DNA from 2 places in the Methylocystis sp. S23 genome. Region 2 is predicted to be linked to the other one. Evidence: riboswitches for the same ligand, from Rfam matches in the RefSeq annotation. Region 2 holds a riboswitch; the other holds the start of a gene.
The links. A riboswitch is a leader RNA that binds a small molecule or an ion and turns the genes downstream of it on or off. The one in region 2 is predicted to bind fluoride.
Positions count from the first base shown of each region.

Region 1 (9,220 bases), 1.0 Mb from region 2:
GCGTATGCGCCATGAGCTGCGCGCCCTCTCCCCGTGCGAGGGAGAAGGGCGAGCAGCTTCACAAATCTCAGAGCGCGCGACGAAAAAGAAAACCGACCTTTCGCGAGAAAATGTTCGCCGCGATGGGCGATTTTGCAGCGGTATCCGGCGAAAAGCCAAGTTATGGCGCCGCTTTGCCTCTCATTCTGGCCTTCCCGTTTTCACGGCTAGTTCTCTTGACCCGTCCCTTGGGACATACCCTAGAAATGTTCTTAGGAGGGGTTTCAGTGTCACGTTTCTCCAGGAAAGACGAATTGCTCACCGCCGCGGAATGCGCGGCCAGCATCGGCCTCACCGTGCGCGCGCTGCGCGTCTATGAGCGCCATGGTCTCGTCGCGCCGAAGCGGACGGAAAAGGGCTGGCGGCTCTATGGCGCGGCTGAGATTGCGCGGCTGCATGAAATCCTCGCGCTCAAGCAACTTGGTTTGAGCTTATCGCGCATCGCCGAGCTGCTGAAAGGGCGTGACAACGATCTGGATCGCGCATTCGCCATGCAGGAAACGTCACTGCTTGCAATGAGGCGAGGAGCGGAGCGCGGGCTGGCCCTCGTGGCCATCGCGCGTAATCGGATCGGGGCAGGGGAAATCTTATCCGTGACCGAACTCGTCAACCTTGCAAAGGAGACGCAGATGACCGAGCCGCTTTTCGACGCCATTGCGCAAAAACGCTACGAGCAGGCGCGTCCACGCAAAGCCGTTCCCATCGATCCGGCTTTACTGGACCGCTATGTCGGTCATTACAAATCGGAATTCGGCGTCGTTTGGGACGTGGCGCGCCGAGGAGACAAGTTGTTGTTCAAGAATCCCGGCTGGCCGGTCGCAACCGAGGCTCTGCCGGAGAGCAATTATCAGTTCTTCTTCTCGCGCTGGCCGACTCAGGTGAGCTTTCATGTTCCGCCGGAAGGCGCGGTCGAGAGATTCACGCTTCATCATGGCGGCTTTGAAAGCCTCGCTTATCGAATCGACCGGGCGGAAGCGGAGAAGGAGGCGGCCGTCCTGGCGAGCCGCATCAAGAACAAGACGCCAAACCCCGGCAGTGAACAAATACTTCGTCGCATCATTGCGAGCCTGCAATCCGGCGACGTCGATTTCGACCAGTTCATCGAAAGCCTTTCGTCACATCTTCGACGGGCGTTGCCGGCCGTCCTTGAGGAATTCTCCACAAAGGGCGTATTGCGCGAAATTGCGTTCCGGGGAGTCGGCAAGATGGGCGGCGACGTCTATGACGTCAAATTCGACAATGAGAATACGGAACGGCGCATCGGCCTCGCGCCGGACGGTAAGATCAGGTTCCTATTCTGGCGGCCAATGCCGTGACTCACCGTCATTGCGAAAAGCGCAAGCGACGAAGCAATCCAGGGCCGCGGCGTGGCTCTGGATTGCTTCGCTGCGCTCGCAATGACGGGGAGGCCGTCGCGTCGAGCGCGCGATCCGGGCCTACAGATTGAGAAACATGCTGATCGAAAGGATGTGATTCATCCGGTGGTCGAAGCGCTGCTCGCGTTGCGTGACGGCGCGCGACAGGATCAACTGGTTCATATAGCCGATTTCGACCCGCATTTGCTTGCTGAACGTATAGCCGAGGCCCGCAAAGCCGCGATTCTGGTCGAAGCCGAAGCGCGTGGTCGGAGCCGTGGAGTTCAGCCGCATAAAGGCTTCATCCCATAGCACGACGCTGACGGGCGAGCCTTCGCTGATGGGGCGAGAAAAGCGCACCAGCTCGCGCAGGCGCCATTCAACGGGATCGACGCCGTCGATGAAGCGCTGCTCGAGACGGGTGCGGCTGGAGAGATCGCCGAAAGACGCCTTGTCGGTGAGAAGCAATTGCTGCCAGATGCGATGCTCGTTGATCATCCGGCGGCCTTGCGGATAGGTCGAGACATAGGCGTAGCCCAGCCAGACGCTCGCGCGATCGGTGAGTTGATAGCCGACGCCCGTGCGCGCCAGCCCTTGGTCGGCGGCGCCGGCATTGTCGCGAAAGCGGCCCTGTCCCTCGGCCCACCACCGCCATTTGTCGAGCCTGGGGTCGATCGAACCGAGATTGACGTTGGCCGTGATGTTTTCCCAGATACGGAAATCGTCGTCCGCCGCGACGGCGGGGGAGGCCGCGCCAAGGCAGGCGACGGCGGCGGCCATGACGACTCTCTCTCGTAGCTCTTTCTTCGACATTCCCGCGCGCTCGAATGACCGGTCCTGCAAGGATACGCCCCGGACTTTGTCTCTTTCCCGGCGAAAATCGCCGCCTCTCGGGGAAATCGCGGGGGAGAGACATTTACGTCACACCCCTATCGATCCGCAGGCGTCCGGCCAAGCGCCACGTCGATCGATCGCCTTGGCGCCATGTCACGCCATCTCGGCGCGCCTCAGGCTTGAAGATTCAATCGCGGCGATCAATCCTGCGCCATGGCGGCGCAGCTTCCGTCCCAGCCGTCCTTGGCGACCAGATTGTCGCGCACGATCTTGTCGGCGCGCGCCTTGGCCTCGGCGAGATCCTTGTCGAACACCTCGGTCGAATATTCGCTTGTCGACGTCTTCACGACGGAGTCGTTCATCGGCTTCGCTTCGGCGCCGACATTGATCGAGGTGACGGTCGAGAGGCCGGGCCGCAGCGGCGTCTTCTTCAGCTCTTCGGGGTCGATCGCGATGCGCACGGGCACGCGCTGCACGATGCGGATGAAATTGCCGGTGGCGTTGTCCGGCGGCAGCGTCGCGAAGACGCTGCCGGAGCCCGGCACGAGACCCTCGACCGCGCCGTGGAAGGTCGCGCTCGATCCGTAAAGATCGACCTTGATGATTGCGGGCTGGCCGGGGCGAATCCGCTCCATGCGGTTTTCCCAGAGATTCGCTTCGACCCATAAGTGATCGAGCGGCACGATGTTCAGGATCTGGTCGCCCGGCCGCACGCGCTGGCCGACCTGCACGCGGCGCTTGGCGACGTAGCCCGTCGCCGGCGCGCGGATGTTCTGGCGCAAATATTCGATATAGGCGTCGTTGAAGCGGGCCTTGGCGAATTCGACGTCGGGATGGTTCATCGGCGTCACGCCGCCGACGCGCGACTCGATCGCGGCGAGCTCGGCGCGCGCCTCGCGCAGATCGGCTTCCTGCGCATTCAGCGTATCCTCGGTGTTTTGCAGCAATTGGCGCGAGGCGGCGCCGCTGGTCGCGGCCTGCCGATAGCGCGCGAGATCGTGCCGCGTGCGCTCGCGGATCGCGATGCGCGACGTGACCTTCTGGCAAATCTGCCGGCGGCCGGCGAAAAGCGCGGCGACATTTCGCACGGCGCGGCCGAGCTCCGCCTCCGCCTGCCCCAGCGCGGCGCGGGCGCGCTGCGCGTCGAGCCGCACGAGCGCGTCGCCCTTCTTCACGAGCTGCGTTTCTTCCGCCAAAACTTGCGCGACGACGCCGGTCGCGTCGGACTGCACGGGAATGACGTTGCCGGTGACGAAGGCGTTGTCGGTCGTCACCCAGTCGCGGTCAAAAGCGACATAGCGGAACGTTTCCGCCAGCGCGCCGACGGCGACGCCGACCGCGAGAAGCTTGAGCAGGAAGTTCCGCCGCGCGCGAATGCTCTTGCGCGAGAGCGTCGGAGTGGCCGCTTTCGGCGCCTCTATTGTCGCTTCGTCGCTCAAGACTAGCCTCCTCCAAGCGATTGGACGGCGTTGACGACCGGGTTGATCGGATCCGTCTCTGGAGCGGGCCTCGGCGCATCGGCCGCGGGACCGGCGTCATAGCCGCCGCCAAGCGCCTGAAAGAGATCGACGGCCGCGATAAGCCTGTCGCCTTCCAGACCGCGCTGGATGAAAATCGCGTCGAGCAGGTCGGCATATTCCTGCACGACTTCGCGGCGGTCCCGCAAGCCGTCGCGCAGACGCGCGCGCGCGAGCTCCAGCTCCGCCTTGCGCGCTTTGATGAAGCGCGACTGGGATTCGAACTCGCTCTTATAGCGTTTGAGATTGGCCAGAGCGTCGGCCGTCTGCTGCGCGGCGGCGAGCAGAGTTTCGTTGTAGACGTCAACCGCCTGGTCATAATCGGCGCGCTGCGCTTCGAGATTGCCGGTGAGCCGGCCGCCCTGGAAAATCGGCAGATGCAGGCCGGGCGCGACATTGTAGACCATGGCGCCGGGATTGAAGAGATAGCCCCCGAGCTTTGAAAATTGCGTCGAGGTGACGGAGGCCTCGAGCCCCGCCGAGACCGAGAGGTCGATCGAGGGCAGGAACATGGTCTTGGCGGCATGAATGCGGTCCGCCCAGGCCTCCGCGCGGCGCAGCGCCGCCATCAGATCGGGGCGATGCGCGAGAAGCTCGATGGGCAAGCGCTTCGGCAAGGCGGGCTGCGCGGGCGCCACGGATTTCTTGCCCGCGAAGAGGCTGCGGGCGTAGTCCGGCCCTTCGCCCATGAGCCGGGCCAGAGCGTTTTCCTGGATGGCGATGGCGGCCGCGAGCGAGGCTTCGCGCCGCGTGGCGGTTTCTTCGTTGGTGCGCGCAATCTGGACGATATCCAGCGCTTCCAGGCCGGTATTGTACCGCGTTTCCGCGAGCGCCCGCAGCTCGCGCCGCAGCTTCGTGAGCTCTTTCGCCAGCTTGAGTTGCTCGGCGAGGATGGAGCCGCGCAGATAGGCCCGCGCGACGCCCGTCGTCAGCAGCAGGCGAGTCTGCTCCAATTCGCCTTCCTGGGCCAGCGCGTCGCCGATCGCCGCGTCGAGCAATGCGCGGTTCTTTCCCCAGAAGTCCAGCTCCCATTTCGCGGAGATGGGATTGAGGAAGGCCGCCGATTTTTCGAGGCCCGCCTGTTTCGGATTGAGTCCCGCCGCGACGCCGTGCTCGGCGTAGCGATACTGCTTGTAGGAGAAGTCGGTCTCGACATAAGGCGTCAGACGCGAGCTCGCAATATCGATCCCGGCCTCGGCCTCTTTCAGCGTGTCGGCGGCCTTTCTGAGGTTCTGATTGTCCTCGAGCGCCTTCTCGACGATTCGGTCGAGCTCCGCGCTATGAAAGGCGCGCCACCATTGCTGGCCGGGCCAGCCTTTTTCGCCGCTGACGCTTCGGACGCCGGAAGCCGCGATGGTGCGGCTCATCGACGGCGCTTCGATGAATTGCGCGCGCTCCTCCTGCGCCGTCGGCATGCAGCCCGAGAGAAAGAGGGAGAAACCCGCTATAGCGGCGCGACGATCGAACCCCTCAAAATCGACATCAGCGCGGAAATGACCGCTACGACGCATACGACTCCCCTTTTTGCGAATCCTCGCGGGCAGGAGTCATCAGCCTCTTCGGCGGTTTCGGGGAACTCCATCCCCCTTTTTCTGTCGGGCAATTTTACCGAAAGCCTATCCCAAGGCAAGGCGTTGTTGGTCAATTGGCCGTCGTCCACAGCTAATCGCGCTTTCCCCCTGGCGCAATCGCAGCGAGCGACGGGAAATCGCGAGAACCAAACGAGGACGCGCGATAAGAACAGGATATTCGCGCCGAGCGGGAGGGCTCACGGCGAGAACGGCGTGGCTTGGGAACGTTGGAGCGCGCGTCAACTTAGCCATCCACGGAGCTCGCGGGGATGAGGGCGCGCTTTATCGGAGCGCTTCTTCCAACGTCTCCAGAAAGGCGTCGCCAAATTGCGCGAGCTTGCGCTCGCCGACGCCATGCACGGAGAGCATCTCGTCCAGTGTCGCGGGACGCTTTTCCGCCATGTCGATCAGCGTGCGGTCGGCGAAGATGACATAGGCGGGCACGCCCTCCTCCTGAGCGAGTTCGCGCCGCTTGCGCTTGAGCGCCGCAAGGATGCGGTCCGTCGCTTCGTCGAGATTGGCCGAGGCCTTCTCTCGCCGCTCGAGGCGCGCCAGCGGATCGCTACGCAGCATGATCGTCTCACGCCCGAAGAGAATGTCTTCACCTTTCGCCGTCAGCGCAAAACCTCCATGTTCGGCGCTCGCTGTCTGCAAGGCGCCGGCGGCGAAGAGCTGGCGCAGGATCGAGGCCCATTCCTGTTTCGAATGTTCCTTGCCGACGCCGAAGGTCTTGATCGCGTCGTGCCCGTGGCGGCGCACCGCGTCGGTCATCTCGCCGCGCAGCACGTCGGCGAGGTAGTTCGCGCCGAAGCGCTGGCCGGTGCGATAGACGGCCGAGAGCGCCTTTTGCGCGGGGATGAGGCCGTCAAAGACCGCGACCTTGCCTTGGCAGACGTCGCAACGCCCGCAGGGCGGCGCCTCCTCGGCGAAATAGGCGAGCAGCGTCTGGCGGCGGCATTGCGGCGTCTCGCAGAGCATGGCGAGCGCCGAGAAGCGGTCATGCTCGACGCGCCGGCGCGCCTCGCTCACCTCCTTGGAGTCGATCTGCCTTCGGCGGAAAGCCATGTCGTCGAGGCCGTACAGCGTCAGCGTGTCGGCGGGCAGCCCGTCGCGTCCGGCGCGGCCGATCTCCTGATAGTAGCTCTCGACGGAGGAGGGCATGTCCGCATGCGCGACAAAGCGCACGTCCGGCTTGTTGACGCCCATGCCGAAGGCGATGGTCGCGACGGCGACGACGCCGTCCTCCCGCAGGAAGCGATCCTGGTTGCGGTTGCGCGTCTCCTGGTCGAGGCCCGCATGGTAGGGCAGCGCATCGCGGCCCTGACCGACGAAATAGGCGGCGAGGTCTTCCGTGCGTTGCCGCGACGAGCAGTAGACGATGCCGCTCTCGCCCTTGTGCCGTTCGAGAAAGCGCGACAATTGCCGGCGCGGCTGATCCTTCAGCGCGAAATTGAGCGCAATGTTCGGCCGGTCGAAACTGTGCAGGAAGAGCTTGGGCGGCGAGGGGAACAGGCGCTTCGCAATGTCCTCGCGCGTCGCGGCGTCCGCGGTGGCGGTGAGGCCGATCACCTGAATATTCCCCAGCGCCTCCGCCGCGCGGCCGATCTCGCGATATTCGGGGCGGAAATCGTGCCCCCATTCCGAAACGCAATGCGCCTCGTCGATGGCGAGGCGACGCGGCCGCGCGCGGCGCAGATCGGCGATGAGGCCGTCCATCATCAGGCGTTCGGGCGAGACATAGAGCAGCCGCAGAGCGCCGTCGCGCATCGCGCGGCGGGCTTCGTCATTCTCCTCTGCGCCGTTCACGGAGTTGAGGGTCGCCGCGGAAACCCCCAAGGCCCGCATCTGCTTCACCTGATCGCGCATCAGCGCGATGAGCGGCGAGACCACGACGGTGAGCGCGCCCTCCATGATGGCGGGGAGCTGGTAGCACATGGATTTGCCGCTGCCCGTCGGCATGATCGCGAGCACCGGCCCGCCGTCGAGCGCGGCCGCGACGATCTCCGCCTGGCCGGGGCGGAAATCGTCATAGCCGAAAACGGATTTGAGCAGCGCGCGGGCTTGCGGGGGAAGGTTGGGCATGGCTGCGCAATAGCACAGGCGAGGGTCGCCGGGCCATGCCTCCGCCCGTCATTGCCAGCCGCAGGCGAAGCAATCCAGAGCCACGCCGCGGTCCTAGATTGCTTCGTCGGCTTCGCCTCTTCGCAATGACGCTCGCGGCCCCGGATTGCCTCGCCCGTCATTGCGAGCGAAGCGAAGCAATCCAGAGCGCCATCGCGGCTCTGGATCGCTTCATCGGCTCCGCCTCCCCGTGACATTCCCTGGAACGATCTCATCCCGCGCAAGTTCAGCACAGAGGCGCGCGCTCGGGCGTGTGGGGCTTTTGCCGCGTCGGACCGAAACGGGAGCATTCCGCATGAAAGCGCTCACCTATAACGGCAAAGGCGACATTCGCTGCGAAAACGTCCCCGATCCGGCGATCGAAGATCCGCGCGACGTGGTGATCAAGGTCACGGCCTGCGCAATTTGCGGCTCCGACCTTCACATTTATGACGGCGTCATTCCGCAGATGCGGCGCGGCGACGTCCTCGGCCACGAAACCATGGGCGAGGTCGTGGAGGTCGGTTCGGCGGTGAAGAAGCTGAAGGTCGGCGACCGCGTCGTCGTGCCCTTCACGATCTCGTGCGGCGAATGCTATTTCTGCCAGCGCGGCTTTTATTCCGCCTGCGAACGCACCAATCCCGACCATGCAAAGGCCGAGACGCTCTGGGGCCATTCGCCCGCGGGGCTCTTCGGCTATTCGCATCTCCTCGGCGGCTATCGCGGCGGACAGGCCGAATATCTGCGCGTGCCCCATGCGGATGTCGGTCCCATCAAGATCCCCGATTCGCTCGCCGACGATCAGGCGCTCTTTCTTTCCGATATTTTCCCGACCGGCTACATGGCCGCGGAGTTCTGCGACATCAAAGGCGGCGAGACCATCGCCATCTGGGGCTGCGGGCCGGTCGGGCAATTCGCGATTCGCAGCGCCTTCTTGCTCGGCGCCGAGCGCGTCATCGCCATCGATCACGTGCCGGAGCGCCTTGCGCTCGCGGAGATGGCGGGCGCGGAGACGCTCGACTTCCACAAGGTCGACGTCTATGAGGCGATCAACAGCATGACGAAGGGGCGCGGCGCCGACGCCTGCATCGACGCGGTCGGGACGGAGCCCGACCCGACGGGAAGCATCGACTCCTTCATCGACCGCGTGAAGGTCGCGGCGTTCCTCGGCACCGACCAGCCGCATGTGCTGCGCCAGGCGGTCCAATGCTGCCGCAATTTCGGAACCGTCTCCATCGTCGGCGTCTATGGCGGCTTTGTCGACAAATTCCCGATGGGCTCGGCCATTAATCGCGGGCTCACCTTCCGCATGGCGCAGACGCCCGTGCAGCGCTATCTGCCGCGCCTGCTCGAGCGCATCGAGAAGGGCGACATCGATCCGTCCTTCGTTGTCACGCATCGCGGCGCGCTGGAGGAGGGGCCGGAGCTTTACAAGACCTTCCGCAACCGCAAGGATGGCTGCGTCAAGGTGATGCTGCAGCCGTGAGGGGCTTTGTCACTCGCCGAACGGCAATCTCGGGCGGCGAGGCGGCCCATACCTCCCCGTAAAGAAGGCCGTCATGGCCGGGCTGGTCCCGGCCATCCATGACGGCGCGCAAGAGCGAAAAGAAAAAACCGTTCCGTTTCACGCGAGCATTTTATGCGCGATCCACCCGATCAGCAGCGCGACGAGCGTGGTGAAGACCGACATGCCGGCCCAGACGGAAAGGCCGGTGATGGGGCCGGCTTCCCTGAAGGTGTTGCGCAGGCTGGCGTTGAGGATGATCCAAGGCGCCGCGACCCCGGCGATGATCGCATACCAGTG
Region 1 is NZ_CM134185.1:191,451-200,670, reverse strand. Features, by position in the region: gene ACV7JP_RS00955 (MerR family transcriptional regulator) at 1-1,355, shown strand, start outside; gene ACV7JP_RS00950 (DUF2490 domain-containing protein) at 1,476-2,174, opposite strand; gene ACV7JP_RS00945 (HlyD family efflux transporter periplasmic adaptor subunit) at 2,429-3,667, opposite strand; gene ACV7JP_RS00940 (efflux transporter outer membrane subunit) at 3,670-5,256, opposite strand; fluoride riboswitch at 5,280-5,340, opposite strand; gene recQ (DNA helicase RecQ) at 5,599-7,398, opposite strand; gene ACV7JP_RS00930 (zinc-dependent alcohol dehydrogenase) at 7,733-8,902, shown strand; gene ACV7JP_RS00925 (hypothetical protein) at 9,041-9,220, opposite strand, start outside.
Region 1: it holds a riboswitch for fluoride, as region 2 does, so the genes downstream of both, ACV7JP_RS00940 (efflux transporter outer membrane subunit) here and ACV7JP_RS06275 (MFS transporter) in region 2, are expected to answer to the same signal.

Region 2 (9,220 bases):
CGGGGAAGCGCCCGAGCCGATAGCCGCCTGGGCCGATGTCCCACGGCTCGGCGATGAGCTTCAATTCGCGCAGGATCGGGTCCTGCAGCAGCGCGGCGAGGAAAGGCGCGTTGGCGTCGTAGCCCGAAGGCAGGCGCGCGAGCGTCGTCGCGAGATCGAAGCGAAAGCCGTCGACGCCGCCATGGATCGCCCAGGCGCGCAACGCGTCCATGGCGAGGCGCATGACCGGCGCACGGTCGAAGGCGAGAATATTGCCGCAGCCGGCGTCGTTCACATAATGCGCGCGGTCCGCCGCGAGACGGTAATAGCTGGCGTTGTCGAGTCCGCGCAGCGACAGCGTCGGCCCAAGCTCGTCGCTCTCGCCCGTATGATTGAAGACGACGTCGATGATGACTTCGAGGCCCGCGGCGTGAAGCTTCGCGACGGCCTCGCGCACTTCCGTCCAGCCGCCCGGCGCGAGACGCGGATCGGGTGCCATCATGGCGATGGGATTGTAGCCCCAATAATTGGAAAGGCCGAGCGGCGGCAAATGGCGCTCGTCGATCCAGGCGGCGCAGGGCAGGAGCTCCAGCGTCGTGACGCCGAGCTTTGCGAGATGCGCGATCGCCGCCTCATGCGCAAGGCCCGCAAATGTTCCGCGCAGGTTTGACGGGATATCGGGCTGCGTCGCGGTGAAACCCTTGGCGTGCGTCTCATAGATGATCGTCTCGCTCCACACATGATGCGGCCGCGAGGGCGCCGCCGCTTGCGGGCGCGACATCACGCATTTGGCGAGATGCGGCGCGCTGTCTTGCGTCGCGGTTTCGCCGAAGGCGAACATGCTCGCATGCAGGGACAGCGGCCGGTCGAGCGCGAGCGCATAAGGATCGACGAGGAGCTTCGCGCCGTTGAAGCGATGGCCTTCATGCGGCGCGTCGGGGCCGTAGGCGCGGAGGCCGTAAAGCTGGCCTTCTTTCAGCCCTTCAACGCGGCCGTGAAAGACGTCGCCGCTGCGCGCGGGGAGGCGAATGCGCCGCGTTTCGGCGCCGCTGTCATCGAAGAGGCAGAGGTGGATTTCCTCGGCATGTGCGGAGAAGACCGCGACATTGGCGCCCGTGTCGTCGAGCGTGACGCCGAGAGGTTCGGGCGCGCCGGTCGTGACGCGCATCAGGCTCGAGCCTCTCTCCCTCTCCCCGCAAAGGGCGTCGAAAGACGCCCGTCTTTCGACGGGCTTTGCGGGGAGAGGGTTGGGGTGAGGGGCGGAGCGAGCGCAAGAATCTCTGGCGAATATTTCAGTGGCGCTGGAGTTGTCCAAAGATTGCGTGCTGACGCCTTGCCCCTCACCCTGCCCTCTCCCCGCAAGCGGGGAGAGGGGGGCAACGCGCCCCAGGTCGCCAGCCCTGCGCTCACTCCCGCGCCGCCACCGCCTCGCGATAGAGCGCCGCGTAGCGCCGCGCGGGCTGGCGCCAGGAGACGTCGGTCTTCATGCCGTTCAATTGCAATCTGCGCCACGTGTCCTTGTCCCTGAACAGACGCTCGGCCTGGCGCAGCGCGATGGCGAGCGCCTCCGCTGTCGGCGGCGAAAATTGCACGCCCGTCGCGACGCCGGCCTGAATCGCCATTTCATTCGCGTCGATGATCGTATCCTTCAATCCGCCGACGCGCGAGACGATCGGCGCGGCGCCGTAGCACAAGGCGTAAAGCTGCGTGAGGCCGCAAGGCTCGAAGCGCGAGGGGACGAGGAAGGCGTCGGCGCCCGCCTGAATGAGATGCGCCATGTCCTCGCTATAGCCGATAAAGACCGAGACGCGGCCGGGATAGGCGTCCTGAGCGGCGAGGAAGCCTTCCTCGAGATGTCTATCGCCCGCGCCGAGCAATGCAAGCTGCGCATGGCGCGACATGAGCGTGGGCAGATTGGCGAGCAGCATGTCGTGGCCCTTCTGCCAGGACAGGCGGCTCACGACGCCGAGGAGAAAGGCGTCCGGATCGGGATCGAGATGGAAGCGCTTCTGCAATGCGGCGCGATTCCTTCCGCGCGCCGCGAGAGTCGCGGCGTCGTAAGTCGCCTCGATGCGCTTGTCCGTCGCCGGATTCCATACGTCCTCGTCGACGCCGTTGAGAATGCCGCTCACGACACCGGCGCGGGCGCGCAACAGGCCGTCCAGCCCCATCCCGAATTCCGGCGTCTCGATCTCCAGCGCATAGCTCGGCGAGACGGTGGCGATGCGGTCGCAAAGCTGCAGGCCCGCCTTCAGAAAGCCGATGGCGCCGTAATATTCGACGCCCTCCATGACGAAGGATTCGTCCGGCAGGCGCAGCGCGCCCAGAAGCTCTTTCGCATATTGCCCCTGAAAGGCGATGTTGTGGATGGTGAGAACCGTCGCCGGGCGCGGCCTGCCGCTGTAATGGAGATAGACGGGCGCGAGCGCGGCCTGCCAGTCATGCGCGTGCAGCACATGCGGCGTGAAATCCGCGAGCGCGCCCTGGGCCATTTGCGCCGCCGCCCAGGCGAGCGCGGCGAAGCGGAAGGCGTTGTCGGGATAATCGGCCCCGTTCTTGTCCGCATATGGTCCGCCGTCTCGCGCATAGAGATGCGGCGCGACGAGCGAATAGACGATCTTCCCGTCGAGCCGGCCTTCAAGCGCCCAGGCCGGACCGCCGAAGAGATCGTCGAAGGAAAGAACGGTCTCGCCATGGCCCAGCGCCGCGAGCGCGCCGGGATAGCCGGGTATCAGCGTGCGCGTCTCGACGCCTTCGCGCACGAGCGCGGCCGGCAATGCGCCGACGACATCCGCGAGGCCGCCGGTCTTGACGAGCGGGCTCATTTCAGAGGCGACCGCCAGAACGCGCAAATTCATGAAGCGAGCCTGTCGATCATGGGCTGCGTGATGAGGCACACGCCCTGCTCGGTGCGGCGGAAGCGCCGCGCGTCGAGCTCGGGCTCTTCGCCGACGACGAGGCCTTGCGGAATGCGCACGCCGCGATCGACCACGACATTGGTGAGGCGCGCCGAGCGGCCGATATCGACGTAAGGGAGAACGACCGCATTCTCGACCGTGGCGTAGGAATTCACGCGCACGCCGGTGAAGAGCAGCGAGCGCCGCAGCGTCGAGCCGGAAACGATGCAGCCCCCGGAGACGAGCGAGGACAAAGCCTGTCCGCGCCGCCCGACCTGGTCATGCACGAATTTCGCGGGCGGCGTGATTTCGGCGTAAGTCCAGATCGGCCAGTTGCGGTCGTAGAGATCGAGCTGCGGCACGAAATCGGTGAGATCGATGTTCGCCGCCCAATAGGCGTCGACCGTTCCCACGTCGCGCCAATAGGCTTGCTGCTCGCTCGCCGAGCGCACGCAGGAGCGCGAGAAGTGATGGGCGACGGCCTTGCCGTGCCGCACGATATGGGGAATGACGTCCTTGCCGAAATCATGCGTCGAGCTCGGATCGTCGGCGTCGCGGCGCAATTGGTCGTAGAGGAATTTCGCCTCGAAGACATAGATGCCCATGCTGACCAGCGCGCGGTCGGGATGGCCGGGCATGGCGGGCGGATCGGCGGGCTTCTCGATGAAAGAGAGGATGCGGTCGTCATGATCCGCATGCATCACGCCGAAGCCCGACGCCTCCGCTCTCGCGACCTCGAGACAGCCGATGGTGACGTCCGCGCATTGCTCCACATGCTGCTGCAGCATGTGCTCATAGTCCATCTTGTAGACATGGTCGCCGGCGAGCAGGACGATGTATTTCGGGTCGTAGCTCTCGACGATGTCGAGGTTCTGATAAACGGCGTCGGCCGTGCCGAGATACCAGTGATCCTCGGAGACGCGCTGGCTCGCGGGCAGAATATCGAAGCTCTCATTGCGCTCGGTTCGGAAGAAGCTCCAGCCGCGCTGCAAATGCCGGATGAGGCTGTGCGCCTTGTATTGCGTGGCGACGCAGATGCGCCGAATGCCGGAATTGAGCGCGTTCGAAAGCGCGAAGTCGATGATGCGCGACTTGCCGCCGAAATAGACCGCGGGCTTGGCGCGCCGGTCGGTCAATTCCATCAGCCGGGAGCCCCGGCCGCCGGCGAGAACATAGGCCATGGCGTAGCGCGCGAGCGGCGCATTGTCATAGGCGGCCATCGGTCACATCCTGTGCGATTCGAGGATCATTGTAGACCATCGCTTTCGAATTCGAAGAACAAAGTGGCGAGCGGGGGGATTTGAATGTCCGCGCTCGCCGGAAAGCCCGCGCAGCCTTCGGCGCGCGCATGGATCGCGCCGAGATTGCCCTGGCCGGAGCCGCCATAGATCGCGGCGTCGGAATTCAGGATTTCGCGCCAACGCCCCGCGCGCGGAAGGCCCAGCCTGTAATTATGCCGAGGCGCGGGCGTGAAGCTCGAGACGACGAGGATGGGCTTTGCGCGATCCGCGCCGTAGCGCAGAAAGGCGAAGACGGAACTGTCCGCATCGTCCACAACCACCCATTCGAAGCCCTCGCTTTCGCAATCGCGCGCATGCAGCGCCTCACAGCCGCGATAAAGACGATTGAGATCGCGAATGAAGTCGCGCAGGCCGCGATGCGGCGCGTGGTCGAGCAGACCCCATTCGAGTTCGCCGGCATCGTTCCATTCGCTCGTCTGGCCGAATTCCTGGCCCATGAACAAAAGCTTCTTGCCCGGATGTCCCCACATGAAGCCGTAATAGGCGCGCGCGCCGGCGAAGCGCTTCCATTCGTCGCCGGGCATCTTCGCCACGATGGAGCGCTTCCCGTGCACGACCTCGTCATGCGAGAGCGGCAGCACGAAATTCTCCGCGAAGGCGTAGAGAAGGCCGAAGGTCAGCTCGTTATGGCGCCATTTGCGATAGATCGGGTCGGAGGACATGTAGCGCAGCGTGTCGTTCATCCAGCCCATGTTCCATTTGAAGCCGAAGCCGAGCCCGCCGCTGTCGGTCGGCCGCGTCACGCCGGCCCAGGAGGTCGATTCCTCGGCGATGGTCACGGCGCCGGGATGGAGCCCGTAGACAAGCTCGTTGAACCTTTGAAGAAAGCGCACCGCGTCGCGATTGTCGTTGGAGCCGTCGGGATTCGGCGCCCATTCGCCCGCCTTTCGAGAATAGTCGAGATAGAGCATGGAGGCGACGGCGTCGACGCGCAGCCCGTCAATATGGAAGCGGTCGAGCCAATAGAGCGCGCTGGCGATGAGGAAGTTCGCGACCTCGCGGCGCCCGAAATCATAGATCGCGGTGTTCCAGTCGGGATGAAAGCCGCGGCGAGGGTCGGGGTGCTCATAGAGCGGGCCGCCGTCGAATTGGGCGAGGCCGTGTTCGTCGGTCGGGAAATGCGCCGGAACCCAGTCGAGAATGACGCTTAAGCCCGCTTTGTGCGCGCGGTCGACGAGCCGTTTGAAGCCGTCGGCGTCGCCATGCCGCCGAGTCGGCGCGAAAAGGCCGATCGGCTGATAGCCCCAGGAGGCGTCGAGCGGATGCTCGCTGATCGGCAGCAGCTCGATATGGGTGAAGCCCAACTCGGCGACGTAAGGCACGAGCTGGTCGGCGATCTCGTCGTAAGTGAGGAAGCGCCAGCCCTCCGCCTTGCGCCAGGAGGGCAGGTGAACCTCGTAGATCGACATGGGCGCGCGGCGCGGGTCGTATTTCGCGCGCTCGCGCATATGAACGGCGTCGCCCCAATCATAAGGCTCTGGCGACGCGACGACGGAGGCGGTCGAGGGACGAAGCTCCGCTTCGAAGCCGAGCGGATCGGCCTTGAGCGGCAGGAGATTTCCGTGGCGCCCGACGATCTCGTATTTATAGACCGCGCCCGCGCCCGTTCCGGGGATGAAGATTTCCCAGACGCCGCTGTCGACGCGCTTGCGCATCTGCGCGCGGCGCCCGTCCCACTGGTTGAAGTCGCCGACGACGGAGACGCGCCGGGCGTTGGGCGCCCAGACGGCGAAATTCACGCCCTCGACGCCCTCATGCGTCACGACATGCGCGCCGAGCCGCTCATAGAGCTTCTGATGCGCGCCCTCGACGAGGAGATAATCGTCCATCGCGCCGAGGAAGGGCGGAAAGGCGTAAGGGTCGGCGAAGCGCCGCCGCGCCGCGCCGTTCGACGCCGCGAGACGATAGGGCGCGCGGCCCTGGAGCGGGGTCAATCCCTCGAAGAAGCCGTCGGCGTGGACGCGCTCGAGCGTTGCGATCGTCTCGCCCTCCGGCGTCTCGGCGACGACCGTTTCCGCGCCCGGAACGAAGGCGCGGATGACGATTCCTTGCGCCGTCTCATGCAGGCCGAGAAACGCGAAAGGATCGCCATGGCGAGCCGCGACGATTGCCGCGATCTCCTCCGGGCGTCCCCGCCAATGTGCTGTCGTCATGAAGTGTCGCTGGTCCGATGTCGCGCGCGGAGCCGCCTTCTCTCGCGCGAGGCAAGAGCGACGTCACTTATGATGATGGACCGTCCGGTCCTTCCGGAAAAGCCCCTCGTCGCGGCCACATCGCCGCAGCTCCTAAAAAGCGGCGCCCTTGGTTGACAAGCCCCCGCGCCTTTCGTCTAAACTGCCGGGCAGGCGATGGGGTTCGCCTTGTAACCGCCCTCGGGGCCGATGACTCCTGTTGCGATCGCGCGCCTGGAGTCCGCCTTGCCCAAGCTGCTTCCTAAAATTAGCCGCCTCTCAAATCAAAAGGCGCGCCAATGACCGAACGACTGACCGGCTGGCGCTTCCTGCTGCTTCAGGCGGCGCTCGCCGTCGCCAATGTCATCGCCCTCTCCAACGTGCCGGGCTATACGGTGCTCGTGCCTTACGCCGCCGGAAGCCTTCAGGGCGTCAATCCGAGCTTCGGCACCTGGGGCACGACCGATCATATGATGGGCATCGTGCTCGGCCTGCCCTTCGCGCGCTGGCTCTCCGGGCGCTATGGCGAGCGGCGGGTCTATGTCGCCGCCTTCATGTTCTATGCGTTTTTTTCTCTCGCCTGCGCCTGGAGCCAGACGATCTGGTTCTTCGTGCCCATGCGCTTCCTGCTCGGCGTCGCGGGCGGCGTCATCCTGCCGCTCGGCCAGGCGCTGGCGCTAAGCGAAATAGACGAAAAATACCGCAGCTTCGGCGTCGCCTGGTGGGCGGTGCTCAGCATGGCGCCCTTCACGCTCGGCGTGTTCATGGGCGGCTTCTGGGCCGAATATGTGGGCTGGCGGATGCTCTTCTATTCAAACGTCATCCTCGGCCTGCCCATCGCCGGGATCGTCGCCGCGCTGCTTTACGGGCGACCTTTCAAGCGGCGCATCACGCGGTTCGACACGGTCGGATTCGTCCTGATCTCGGTCACGCTGGTCGGGGCGCAGACCATCCTCAACCAGGGCAATGATTTCGACTGGTTCGGCTCGCCTATTCTGGTTTTCATGCTCATCATGGTGCTGATCGCCTTTCCCGCCTTTGTGATCTGGGAATTGGGCGAGCGTCATCCCGTCCTGGACATCCGCCTCTTTCGTCATCGCAATTACGCGGTCGCGACCTTCTGCTCGCTTCTGGGCTTTCTCGTCATACAGGGAACGCTGTCGGTCTTCATCGGCCAGTTGCAGACGCTGCTCGGCTATACGTCTTCGCTCGCGGGCGGCGTCTATCTCATCATGGCGATTGTCGCGGCGCCGCTCGTCTCCATCGTGCATCTTCTCGTGAAGCGGATGGATCCGCGCTATTTCGCGAGCCTGAATTTCATCGGCTTCGCGGTGACGCTCACCTGGCTGGGCCAGTATGACAAGCTCGCGTCCTTCGACGCGATCACGACGCCGATGCTGTTCTTCGGCTTTTTCCTTGCGACATTCTTCGCGCCGCCTGCGGCCATCGCCGTTCAGGGCCTCGCCGGGACGCAGCTCATCCGCGCGGCGGAGGAGCTCGCCATGCTGCGCACCGCCTTCGGCGCCTATGGCATCACCTGGCAGGCGGTGGTGCAGTTCCGGAGCGCGCCGGCGCACCAGCTCGAGATGGCGGATCATTTCGGCGGAAGGTCCTATCCCTCGCTCGACGTGATGGGCCAGCTCTTCAGCAAGCTGCAGGATCTCGGCATGACCGAGAATGTGGCGCGCGCGCAAATGGCGCGGTTGATGCGCCAGCAGGCGCTGCTGCTCGGCCTCGACGACGCCTTCTATTTCGGGGCCGTGGTCTTCCTCCTGCTCGCCGCGGCGGTATGGCTCGCGCGGCCGTCGCCGCCGGCGAAGACGCCGAAACCCAAGCCGACGCTGATCGAGCTCGAAGCCGAGGAGCTGATGGAGCAGCCCTGAGCGCCGCGTTCAATTCGCTGTCCGCGGCGCGCCTTTCCCGGATTGCTCTCGCTCGCAAGGCCTACGAGCGCACGTCGCTCGTCTCCAGCGCTTTCTCCACTTGCGCCGCATGCGCCTGCGGCGTCTCGGCCTCGTCCTTCGGCAGGAGATGGCGCGGCAGGAAATATGTATTGGCGACGAGCGTCGGCGCGACGGCCGTGCCGATAATGGCGGCGACGAGCGTCGAATATTGCGACTGGTCGATAATGCCGTTGGAAAGGCCGAAGAGCGCCGAGATGGTGCCGAAGGTCAGGCCCGACGCCATCAGCAGCGTCGTATACATCGCGTCCTTGTGCGGCGCGTTGAAGCCGCGCGCCACCGGATAGACGCTCGCGACCTTGCTGGCGATCTCGACCAGAAGGAACACGATGACGCCGACGGGCGCCGCGAGCACGGCGGGCAGCGACACGAAATAGCCGGCGCGGATGAAATAGAAGGGCGTGAGCAGGCCGATGGCGATGGTGCGCAGGCGCCGGATCAGCGCGGCGTCGCGGCCCACGCTTCCCGCGAGCGCCATGCCGACGAGATAGGCGGGCAGGACGGCTTCGCTTCCCGCCCAGGTCGCGAGCGCGCCCAGGCCCATGAGCGCGAAGAGCAGGAATTTCGCTTCGAATTCCGAAGGGCGGCCGCCGAATCGCGCAAAGGCGAGCGGCGTGATCTTCGGGAAATAGACGAAGGCCGCGCCGAGCGCGACGGCGAGGAGCAGCGTCTTGAAGGTGAAGGGCGCGAAGACGAGGCCGAGCGTCACCACTGTGCCGAGATCGGTGATGAAACAGGCGGCGAGGATCGTCTTGCCGTAATCCGTGCGGTTGAAGCCATATTCCATCATCACCGTGTAGACGACGGCGACGGAAGTGGCGGCGAGCGCGATGCCGGCGAGGAGCGCGGGCGAGGATTCCCAGCCGAGCAGATAATGCGCCGCCGCCCAGCAGGCGACGGCCGGAATGAGG
Region 2 is NZ_CM134185.1:1,231,240-1,240,459, reverse strand. Features, by position in the region: gene glgX (glycogen debranching protein GlgX) at 1-1,147, opposite strand, end outside; gene glgA (glycogen synthase GlgA) at 1,386-2,837, opposite strand; gene glgC (glucose-1-phosphate adenylyltransferase) at 2,834-4,096, opposite strand; gene glgB (1,4-alpha-glucan branching protein GlgB) at 4,123-6,330, opposite strand; fluoride riboswitch at 6,513-6,575, shown strand; gene ACV7JP_RS06275 (MFS transporter) at 6,648-8,231, shown strand; gene ACV7JP_RS06270 (cation:proton antiporter) at 8,293-9,220, opposite strand, start outside.